DNA from 4 places in the Streptomyces sp. NPDC059850 genome. Region 4 is predicted to be linked to each of the others. Evidence: riboswitches for the same ligand, from Rfam matches in the RefSeq annotation. Region 4 holds a riboswitch; each other region holds the start of a gene.
What was found. A riboswitch is a leader RNA that binds a small molecule or an ion and turns the genes downstream of it on or off. The one in region 4 is predicted to bind thiamine pyrophosphate.
Positions count from the first base shown of each region.

Region 1: another riboswitch for thiamine pyrophosphate. It lies ahead of thiC (phosphomethylpyrimidine synthase ThiC); the one in region 4 lies ahead of ACFV9T_RS23525 (purine-cytosine permease family protein).
Region 2: another riboswitch for thiamine pyrophosphate. It lies ahead of thiO (glycine oxidase ThiO); the one in region 4 lies ahead of ACFV9T_RS23525 (purine-cytosine permease family protein).
Region 3: another riboswitch for thiamine pyrophosphate. It lies ahead of ACFV9T_RS13325 (thiamine ABC transporter substrate binding subunit); the one in region 4 lies ahead of ACFV9T_RS23525 (purine-cytosine permease family protein).

Region 1 covers NZ_JBHWJI010000027.1:86,868-89,637, reverse strand. The annotation lists gene ACFV9T_RS22985 (YibE/F family protein) at 1-1,145, opposite strand, end outside; TPP riboswitch at 1,215-1,331, shown strand; gene thiC (phosphomethylpyrimidine synthase ThiC) at 1,324-2,770, shown strand, end outside.
Region 2 covers NZ_JBHWJI010000083.1:11,066-13,835, forward strand. The annotation lists gene ACFV9T_RS39510 (Rv2175c family DNA-binding protein) at 1-21, opposite strand, end outside; gene ACFV9T_RS39515 (NAD(P)/FAD-dependent oxidoreductase) at 101-1,333, opposite strand; TPP riboswitch at 1,529-1,642, shown strand; gene thiO (glycine oxidase ThiO) at 1,641-2,770, shown strand, end outside.
Region 3 covers NZ_JBHWJI010000013.1:82,813-85,582, forward strand. The annotation lists gene ACFV9T_RS13315 (phosphatidate cytidylyltransferase) at 1-147, shown strand, start outside; gene rlmN (23S rRNA (adenine(2503)-C(2))-methyltransferase RlmN) at 233-1,339, shown strand; TPP riboswitch at 1,405-1,508, shown strand; gene ACFV9T_RS13325 (thiamine ABC transporter substrate binding subunit) at 1,504-2,577, shown strand; gene ACFV9T_RS13330 (ABC transporter permease) at 2,637-2,770, shown strand, end outside.
Region 4 covers NZ_JBHWJI010000028.1:86,766-89,535, forward strand. The annotation lists gene ACFV9T_RS23515 (IlvD/Edd family dehydratase) at 1-151, shown strand, start outside; gene ACFV9T_RS23520 (triphosphoribosyl-dephospho-CoA synthase) at 221-1,087, shown strand; TPP riboswitch at 1,154-1,249, shown strand; gene ACFV9T_RS23525 (purine-cytosine permease family protein) at 1,241-2,647, shown strand; gene ACFV9T_RS23530 (APC family permease) at 2,718-2,770, shown strand, end outside.

The DNA of each region.
Region 1 (2,770 bases), on a different contig from region 4:
TGGTCCCGCCCGATGCGCATCGCGGCCGTGTAGAGCTTCCGCCGGCTCGTCGAGGGGTCGGCTTCCCGCAGCTCCCACACCGCCGAGGTCTGGGTGACCGTCACGTCGTCCAGCACGCCCAGCGAACCGATGATCACCCCTGCCAGCAGCAGACCCTTGATCTCGATGCCCGGATAGAGGCCGTGCACCAGACCGGTCTGGTCGTCGGTGTTGCCGGTCAGCGACGCCCAGCCGATGAACAGCGAGCCGAGCACGCCGATCAGCAGCAGCGAGACCAGGGTGCCGAGCACGGCGACCGATGTCCGGGCGCTCAGTCCGTGGCACATATAGAGCGCGAGCAACATGATCGCGCTGCCTCCGACGACCGCGACCACCAGCGGATTCGAGCCCTGCAATATCGCCGGGAGGATGAACAGCGTCAGCACCCCGAAGCTGATGGCCAGCGCCACCAGCGCGAAGATGCCGCGCAGCCGTCCGACGGCCACGACCACGAGCGCGAACACCCCGGCGAGCAGGGCCATGGGGAACGAGCGGTTGATGTCCGAGACCGAGTACTGGAGGTTCTTCGGCGCCTTGGGCGCGTACGAGAGCTTCAGCTCCTGCCCGGCGCTGAGCTTCCGCGAGGCGTTCGGCTGGACGATCTCGGGGAACGTACGGCCCTTGTCCTTGCCCGAGGTGACCTCGATGGTGGCCTTCTCGCAGACGCTCTCGCCGCCGCCTGCTCCGCCGCCCGCTCCGCCTCCGGTGCCGCCACCGGGCGCGCCGCCGCCGGGCGCCGGGGCGCCGCCCTGCTGACCCGGTTCGGTGGGTGCCTGCGGCTGCGCGTTGACGTCGGCGCAGTCGACCTCCGCCACCTTCACCACGCGCCCGGCGACCGTCTCCTGGTCGAAACCGAGCCCGCTGCGGCCCTGCGTGGTGTGCTCGGGGCTGCCCGGCCACAACGCGACCAGCCCGGCGAGGACGGCGACGGCGAACGGGATGAGCACCGCCGCGATGACCTTGCGGAGGCGTGCGGAGACGGGCGCGGCCGGGCCGTGGGAGTGGGCGTGGCTGTGGCCATGGCCGGGGGAGCCATGGGAGTGGCCATGGGCCTCGCCGGACGGGCGGGGCTGCTCGGGCGGATGGTCCTGCTGTGTCGCGGTCACCGTCGCATCATCGCAAGAGCGGCAGGCCCCCTGTTCAGGTATGCGGGGAAACCGTTAGCGTGGGGGCACCTTTGCAATCGCGGGAGCTCGGAGCACCGGGCTGAGAGGGCGCTGACGTCACAGCTGCGCCGACCGCTGAACCTGTTACCGGGTAATGCCGGCGTAGGGAGTGGGTCTCATGACTCAGCAGGATGCACACACGCGCGAAAACGCTGGCGATTTCGGCTGGCATAAGGGATATGTCACGGGTTCCCGCCCGGACATCCAGGTCCCGGTGCGCCGCGTGCACCTCACCAATGGCCAGGACGTGACGCTGTACGACACGTCCGGCCCGTACACCGACCCCCACATCGACACCGACGTCCGCCGTGGCCTCGCGCCGCTGCGGCAGAACTGGATCATCACCCGCGGCGACACCGAGGAGTACTCCGGCCGTCCGGCCCGGCCCGAGGACGACGGGCTCAAACACACCGCGCCCCGCGGTGGCCTGCGCAACCTCGACGCGGTCTTCCCCGGACGGCCGCGCCAGCCCCGCCGGTCCCGCGACGGCGCCCCCGTCACCCAACTCGCGTACGCCCGCCGGGGCGAGGTCACCGCGGAGATGGAGTACGTGGCGATCCGCGAGAACGTCTCCCCCGAGGTGGTCCGCGAGGAGATCGCGGCGGGCCGGGCCGTACTGCCCGCCAACGTCAACCACCCGGAGATCGAGCCGATGATCATCGGCAAGCGGTTCCTGGTGAAGGTCAACGCCAACATCGGCAACTCCGCCGTCACCTCGTCCATCGAGGAGGAGGTCGAGAAGATGACCTGGGCGACCCGCTGGGGCGCCGACACGGTCATGGACCTGTCGACCGGCCGCAACATCCACACCACCCGCGAGTGGCTGCTGCGCAACTCCCCGGTGCCGATCGGCACCGTGCCGCTCTACCAGGCGCTGGAGAAGGTCGACGGCAAGGCCGAGGAGCTGTCCTGGGAGGTCTACAAGGACACCATCATCGAACAGGCCGAGCAGGGCGTCGACTACATGACGGTGCACGCGGGCGTGCGGCTCCCGTACGTCCCCCTGACGGCCCGCCGCAAGACCGGAATCGTCTCCCGCGGCGGCTCGATCATGGCCGCCTGGTGCCTGGCCCACCATCAGGAGTCGTTCCTCTACACCCACTTCGAGGAGCTGTGCGAGATCCTCGCGGCGTACGACGTCACGTACTCGCTGGGTGACGGGCTGCGCCCCGGATCCATCGCCGACGCCAACGACGAGGCGCAGTTCGCGGAGCTGCGCACGCTCGGCGAACTCAACCGGATCGCCAAGGAGCACGGCGTCCAGACCATGATCGAGGGCCCGGGCCATGTCCCGATGCACAAGATCAAGGAGAACGTCGACCTCCAGCAGGAGATCTGCGAGGAGGCCCCCTTCTACACCCTGGGCCCCCTCACCACGGATGTCGCGCCCGCCTACGACCACATCACCTCGGGGATCGGCGCCGCGATGATCGCCTGGTGGGGCACGGCGATGCTCTGCTACGTCACCCCCAAGGAGCACCTGGGGCTGCCGGACCGCGACGACGTGAAGACCGGCGTGATCACCTACAAGATCGCCGCCCACGCCGCCGACCTGGCCAAGGGCC
Region 2 (2,770 bases), on a different contig from region 4:
CTTTGCGTCAATCTCGGTCACAGGACAAGCCTGCCATCTGGGACTGACAGTGGGTAGCCGGGCGTCCGCCGAGCGGACCTCCGGGGCCCCTCCGGGGCCGTCACAGAACGGCCGACTTCAGCGGAACGGAGGGATCCGTGGCCCGGGTGCGGTCCAGCCGGGCACCGCGTTCGATCAGCTTGCGGCCCTGGGCCAGATCGCGCGGACGGCCGACCGCCAGCAGGGCGACCAGGGCCCCGTCCCGCAGCCAGCACACCGACCAGGCGGCGCCGTCCGGGTCGCCCCGCCAGACCAGTTCGTCGGCGTCCGAGTGGTGTCCTGCGTACTGCACGAACCGCCCGAACTGCTCGGACCAGAAGTAGGGCACCGGGTCGTAGACCTGGCCGGGGAAGTGCGCGGTGCGGCTGCCGACCACATTGGCGGCGACCGTCCGCGGCCCCTGGAGCGCGTTGTCCCAGTGGTGCACGAGCAGCCGGGTCCCGTAGCGGGCGGAGGGGAAGGACGCGCAGTCGCCGACCGCGTACACATCGGGCGCCGACGTACGCAGCCCCTCGTCGGCGGCGACGGACCGGTCCTCGGCGAGTTCGATGCCCGAACCGGCCAGCCAGCCGGTCGCGGGCCGGGCGCCGATGCCGATGACCACCGCACCGGCCCGCAGCCTGGTGCCGTCGCCGAGCTGGAGCCCGTTCCGGTCGATGCCGGTCACCCGGGCGCCGGTGACCAGGGTGGCGCCGTAGTCCGCGTACCAGCCGGTCATATGGGCCGCGACCTCCGCCGGGAGGGCGCCCACCAGCGGCCGGTCCGCGGCCTCGACGACCGTCACCGCGCAGCCCGCCTCGCGGGCCGCGGTCGCGAACTCCGCGCCGATCCAGCCCGCCCCGACCACCACGATCTCGTCCTGCCGGGCGAGCACCGGGCGCAGCCGTTCGGCGTCGTCCAGGGTCCGCAGGAGGTGGACACCGGGCACGCCCTCGCTGCCGGGCAGGGCGATCGGCTCGGCGCCGGTGGCGATCACCAGGACGTCGTACGGGATCGGGCCCGACCCGGTCGCGACCGTCCGCCCCGCCGCGTCCAGCCCGGTCACGGCGACGCCGAGCCGCAGCCCGATGCCGAGCGCGGCGAAGTCCACGTCGAACGCGGACCCCTCGGCCTTGCCGAGCAGTACGGCCTTGGACAGCGGCGGCCGGTCGTACGGCTGGTGGGGCTCGGCGCCCAGCAGCAGGATCTCCCCGCTCCAGCCCTGCTCACGCAGCGCGACGGCGGTCTGCACCCCCGCCATGCCCGCGCCGACGATCACCACCCGCTGTCCGCCGCCACCCGCCGAGGACGCCATCGTCTTCGTCGTCTCATCGCTCACACGATCACTGTATTGCGGCAGGTGGGGCGGACCGGAGAGCGCACGACGAGATCTCGGGCACAGCCCGACGGGCCGGACGTCCTGTCGTATCGCGGACACGGGGCCTCATGCCCGGCGCCGCCCGGGACGCTCCCTTCCGGCCGATTCGGGGCGCGTACTAGGGTGGCGGGACAGAGCACTCGCGGGAGCCCGGGCGCACCGGGCTGAGAGGGAGGCTGGCGCGGCCTCCGACCGTACGAACCTGATCCGGGTCATGCCGGCGAAGGGAGGGGGCGACCAGCCCATGCACACCCCACATCACACAGCCCGAGCACCCCAGGGCAGCGCTACCCCGTACGACGTCCTCGTCATCGGCGGCGGCATCATCGGCCTGGTCACGGCCTGGCGGGCGACCCAGCGGGGCCTGCGCACCGCCGTCGCCGACCCGGCGCCCGGCGGCGGGGCCGCCCGGGTCGCGGCCGGGATGCTGGCGGCCGTCACCGAACTGCACTACGGCGAGCAGACCCTGCTCGGACTGAATCTGGCCTCGGCGCGCCGCTATCCGTCCTTCGTGGCGGAGCTGGAGGAGGCGAGCGGCCATGACCTGGCCTTCCGCACCTGCGGCACGCTCTCGGTCGCGCTCGACGCGGACGACCGCGCCCATCTGCGGGAGCTGCACGCCTTCCAGCAGCGGCTCGGTCTGGACGCACAGTGGCTCACGGGGCGCGAATGCCGACGCCTGGAGCCGATGCTCGCGCCGGGCGTGCGCGGGGGCCTGCGCGTCGACGGCGACCACCAGGTCGACCCGCGGCGGCTGGCGGCCGCGCTGCTGACGGCGTGCGAGCGCGCCGGAGTGGACCTCCACCGGGCCGCCGTGGAACGGCTGCTAGTGGAGGGCGACCGGGCCACCGGGGCCGAGCTGGCGGATGGCGCGCGCCTGACCGCCGGGCAGACCGTGCTGGCCGCGGGCAGCCTCAGCGGGCGGCTCCCGGGCGTCCCCGAGGCGGTCCTGCCGCCCGTACGCCCCGTCAAGGGCCAGGTCCTGCGGCTGTCGGTACCCGGCCCGTACGCGCCCTTCCTGTCCCGGACCGTACGGGCCGTCGTACGCGGCGGGCACGTCTACCTCGTCCCGCGCGAGAACGGCGACCTGGTCGTCGGCGCGACCAGCGAGGAGCTGGGCTGGGACACCACGGTCACCGCGGGAGGGGTGTACGAGCTGCTGCGCGACGCGCACGAGCTGGTGCCCGGCATCACCGAACTGCCGCTCGTCGAGACCCTCGCCGGGCTCCGCCCCGGCTCCCCCGACAACGCCCCGCTGCTCGGCCCGACCGAACTGCCGGGCCTCCAGCTGGCCACCGGCCACTACCGCAACGGCGTCCTGCTGACCCCGATCACCGGCGATGCCATGGCCGAGGCGCTGACGGGCGGCGAACT
Region 3 (2,770 bases), on a different contig from region 4:
GAGTCCATGATCAAGCGGGACCTCGGCATCAAGGACATGGGCAAGCTGCTGCCCGGCCACGGCGGGATCATGGACCGGCTCGACTCACTGCTGCCCACCGCGCCCGTGGTGTGGCTGCTGTTCGTGATCTTCGTGGGCGGCGGCTGAGCCGTCCGTACCGAACAGGGCTGTTCAGGGCCCCGCGCCGCCCGTGGCGCGGGGCCTTCCGCGTGTCTGCGACACTGGTACGGCCATGCCTAAGCCCGGAGAACTCACTTTCGCCGTGCCGCGTGGGGCCAAGAAGCCCCCGCGGCATCTCGCCGACCTCACCCCCGCCGAGCGCCGCGAGGCCGTCGCCGCCCTCGGGGAGAAGCCCTTCCGGGCCGGGCAGGTGTCGCGTCATTACTTCGCCCGCTACACCGACGACCCCGCCCAGTGGACCGACATCCCGGCCGCCGCGCGCGAGAAGCTGGCGACGGAGCTGCTGCCGGACCTGATGAGCGTGGTGCGGCACATCAGCTGTGACGACGACACCACCCGCAAGACCCTGTGGCGGCTCTTCGACGGCACGCTCGTCGAGTCCGTGCTGATGCGCTACCCGGACCGGGTCACCATGTGCATCAGCTCCCAGGCGGGCTGCGGCATGAACTGCCCGTTCTGCGCCACCGGCCAGGCGGGTCTGGACCGCAACCTGTCGACCGCCGAGATCGTGCACCAGATCGTCGACGGGATGCGGGCGCTGCGCGACGGCGAGATCCCCGGGGGCCCGGCCCGGCTGTCCAACATCGTCTTCATGGGCATGGGCGAGCCGCTGGCCAACTACAACCGGGTCATCGGCGCCATCCGCAGGCTCACCGACCCCGAGCCGGACGGCCTCGGGCTGTCCCAGCGCGGCATCACCGTCTCGACCGTGGGGCTGGTCCCGGCGATGCTGCGGTTCGCCGACGAGGGCTTCAAGTGCCGCCTCGCGGTGTCCCTCCACGCGCCCGACGACGAGCTGCGCGACACCCTCGTCCCGGTCAACACCCGCTGGAAGGTGCGCGAGGTCCTGGACGCGGCGTGGGAGTACGCGGAGAAGTCCGGCCGCCGGATCTCCATCGAGTACGCCCTGATCAGGGACATCAACGACCAGGCATGGCGCGGCGATCTGCTCGGCCGGCTGCTCAAGGGCCACCGGGTGCACGTCAACCTCATCCCGCTCAACCCGACGCCCGGCTCCAAGTGGACGGCGTCCCGGCCGGAGGACGAGAAGGCGTTCGTGGCGGCCCTGGAGCGGCACGGGGTGCCGGTGACCGTCCGGGACACCCGGGGGCAGGAGATCGACGGGGCGTGCGGTCAGCTGGCGGCCACGGAGCGCTGACCACCGGCTGATACGGTGCCTTCGCACATCCGTCGTACAACCATCCCGTAGTGACGGACAACTGAACATTCCGACAGGGGAGCGCGACAGCGCTGAGAGTGCGGTATGGCCGCAGACCCTCCAACCTGATCCGGGTCATACCGGCGTAGGGAGTCAGCCTCACCATGAACAGCCATCTTCGGCGTGCGCTCACCGCCGCCCTCGTCGGCTCCCTCGGCACCGGCGTCCTCAGCGGCTGCGGCGGAGGTGCGGCGGAGGGCAAGGACTCCAAGACCGTCACCCTGGTCTCGCACGATTCGTTCGCGGCGTCCAAGGCGGTCCTCAAGGAGTTCACCCGCACCACCGGCTACAAGGTGCGGGTGCAGGCCGGGGGCGACGCGGGAGCGGCCGTCAACCAGGCGATCCTGTCCAAGGGCCATCCGCAGGGCGATGTGTTCTTCGGCGTCGACAACACCCTCCTCTCCCGCGCGCTGGACAATGAATTGTTCACCCCGTACGAGGCGAAGGGCCTGGACCAGGTCCCGGCCGCGTACCAGCTCGACCAGGCGAAGCACCGCGTCACCCCGGTCGACTACGGCGACATCTGCGTCAACTACGACCGCGCGTACTTCGCCGAGAAGAAGCTGGCGCCGCCGAAGACGTTCGCCGATCTGACCAAGCCCGCGTACAAGAACCTCCTGGTCACCGAGAACGCCGCCACCTCGTCCCCCGGCCTCGCCTTCCTGCTCGGCACCGCCGCCCGCTACGGCGACGACGGCTGGCGGGACTACTGGAAGAAGCTGCGGGCCAACGGCGTCGAGGTGGTCGACGGCTGGGAGCAGGCGTACTACGACCGCTTCTCCGGCTCTGCGGGCGGCGCCAAGGGCGACAAGCCGCTCGTCGTCTCGTACGCCTCCAGCCCGCCCGCCGAGGTGGCCGACGCGAAGTCGAAGCCCGCGAAGGCCCCGACCGGGGTGGCGGAGGGCACCTGCTTCCGGCAGACGGAGTTCGCCGGGCTGCTTGAGGGCGCGGGCAACACCAAGGGGGGCAAGGCGCTGCTGGACTTCCTGCTGACCAAGCGCTTCCAGGAGGACGTACCGCTGAACATGTACGTCAATCCGGTGCGCGAGGACGCGAAGCTGCCGGAGATCTTCACCCGTTACGGGGCCAAGGTCGCCGATCCGGCCACGCTGCCCCCGCGCAAGATCGCCAAGAACCGTGAGCCCTGGGTCAAGGCATGGTCCTCGCTCGTTCTGTAGCGCCTCGCGAGAAGGGTGCGGGGAGGAGCGTCCGCGATGCCGCCGTGCGGTTCGCCCTTATGGCCATCCCGCTCGCCTTCTTCGGCGTCTTCTTCGCGTATCCGGTGGCCGCGATCGTCACCCGCGGGCTGCGCGCCGACGGCCGCTGGCGGCTCGGGCGGATACCCGAGGTGCTGGGCGATCCGTCCGTCCT
Region 4 (2,770 bases):
CGCCCGGCAACCGGTCACCGCCGCCGCGCCACCGGCCACCAGCGGCTGGGAGCAGATCTACCGCGACCACGTCGAACAGGCCGACCGTGGCGCCGGACTGGACTTCCTCAGCGGCACCCGCGGATCGTTCGTCGCCCGCGAATCGCACTGAGGTGATGCCCACAGCGGGGTCACAGGAACATCCCACGTTCCGGAAAGGTTCGCCCTCTAGCCTCTGTCCATGCCCACGACGCGTTCCATGGACGAGGCACTGGCGCAGACCGCCGTACGAGCCCTGATCTCCCAGGCGGAACTGACCCCCAAACCGGGCCTCGCGGACACCCGCGACCTCCAGGCCCGCGCCACCGGCGCCGATCTGCTCGCGCTGCGCTGGGCGGCCAAGGCGCTGGCGCCCGGGTTCACGGCCATGGCCGCCGCCGCCCGCCGCCCCGGCGAGCCGACGCGCGCGCTCCGTGAGGAGCTGGGCGCCATCGGCCGCTGCGCCGAGTGGACCATGGCGCGGGCCGATGGCGGCACGGCCGGTGGCCCCACCGGTTCGGCCACCGGTCGACTGCACCATGGGGCGCTGTGGGTCCTGGGGCTGCTGGTGGCGGCCGCCGCCCTGACCCCCGGCGCCACACCCCACGACGTGACCGCCACCGCCCGGCAGCTCGCGACCCACACCGACCGGGGCGCCCCGCGCAGGCCGTCGGCGGGCTCGCAGGTGTCCGCCACCTACGGGGCGGCGGGCGCGCGCGGCGAGGCGCGGGCCGCCTTCCCGCATGTGCGCCGCGCCCTGGACGTCCTGTCCCGGACCCGTGCGGCGGGCGCCACCGAGACCGAGGCCCGGCTCGACGCGCTGCTCACCGTGATGAGCACCCTCCAGGACACCGGGCCGCTGTACCAGGCGGGGCCGCCCGCCCTCCGCCGGGTGCAGGACGGGGCGCGCGGGGTGCTGGAGGCGGGCGGCACCGCGACGGCCCCGGGCGCCGCCGCCCTCGCCACCCTCGACGCCGAGCTGCGCGGGGCGGGCATCGCGCCCCGGGGAAGCGCAGCGGTGCTGGCGGGGGCGCTGTTCCTGGACGCGCTCCCGCCAGTGGCCCGCTAGCTGCCCGGTGGCGGCCCACACCCCCTGGGGCGGGGCCACGTGGCGAGAGGTTAGGGTGGGCCCGCTCCACCGGACACGGGGTGCCCCCACGCGGGGGCTGAGATCACACCCGTCGAACCTGAACCAGTTAGCACTGGCGGAGGGATGTCATCGATGCCATTGCCGCATGCTGCCACCGAACCGGCGCCCACCGGCGCCGAATCCGTCTTCGACGGGCGGATGCCCACCGCGCCCGGCGATCTGCGCGTCGAGGCGCGCGGTATCGCGCCGGTTCCGGAAAGCCACCGCTACGGCGGGCCGGGGCGCCTGTTCACCGTGTGGTTCGCCCCGAACCTGACCATGACCGGCGTGTTCACCGGCACCGTCGGCATCGGCCTCGGCCTGGACTTCGCCACCGCGCTGGCCGCCGTCGTCCTGGGCACCCTCATCGGCGCCGTACCCACCGCGTATCTGGGCACCTGGGGCAGTCTGACCGGAGCCGGGCAGCTGCCCCTGGCGCGGCTGGCGTTCGGCCGTGCCGTCAGCGTGCCCGGTGTCCTGCAGTGGCTGTCGTCGATCGCCTGGGACGCGCTGATCGGCCTGTTCGGCGGTGACGCGCTGGCCCGGCTGTGCGGGCTGCCGTTCTGGCTCGGCGTGCTGCTCATGATGGCCGCGCAGGGGGCCCTCGGAGTGCTGGGCTACGAGGCCGTCCACCGGATGCAGAAGCTGATGACCTTCGTCCTCGCCGCCGCGTTCACCGCCCTGGCCGTCAAGCTGCTCGCCGGTGTCCACCCCGCCACCAGCGGCTCGGCCCATGGCGCCGACCGCCTCGGCGCGTTCGTCCTGACCAGCACGATCGCCCTGAGCCTGGCGCTGTCGTGGGCGCCGTACGCCAGCGACTTCAGCCGCTATCTGCCCCGCGCCACCTCCCGGACGCGGATGTTCTGGTGCACGCTGCTCGGTGTCACCGTGTCCTTCGTGGCGGTCCAGGCGCTCGGGCTGTGGGGGGCCTCCGTCTTCACCGACCAGACCGCCCGTGGCGTGGACGAGGCGCTGGGCGGCGGGGCGCTCGGCGCGTTCGGGCTGCTGGCCGTGGCGCTGGCCGCGCTGTGCAGCAACGCCATGAACGACTACAGCGGCTCACTCGCCCTGCAGACCGCAGGCGTCCGCATCCCCCGCCCGCTGGCCGCCGCCCTCGCGGCCGTGCTCGGCTTTCCGCTGGTGCTGTGGATGCACGCCGCCGACACCACCGCCCGCTTCCAGAACGTGCTGTTGTTCGTCGGCTACTGGATCCCCGGATTCGTCGCGGTCGTGGCCGTCGACTGGTTCGTCCGTGCCCGCGCCCGTGGCGGCGCGCCCGTCGACCTGGCCGCCGAGAGCGCCCGCCCGCAGCCGTGGTGGCCCGCACTGCTGGCGTTCGGCACCGCGTTCGCCGCCGCGGTGCCGTTCATGGACACCAGCCTGTACACCGGCCCGGTGGCGGCCGCGCTGCACGGCGCCGACCTCGCGTACTACGCCGCCTTCCTCGCGGCGCTCCTCGTCTACACCCCGCTCAGGATGCGCCGCCGTACGGTTCGCTGAGGCGCGCTTCGTCGGCGAAAGCGGCCCATATCCGCACGTCACACGGCATCCGGCCACCGAGTCCCACGGTATGCGTGGCACCCTGGGCTTTTCGACCAACCGCACCACCGAGGAGAAGTGCCA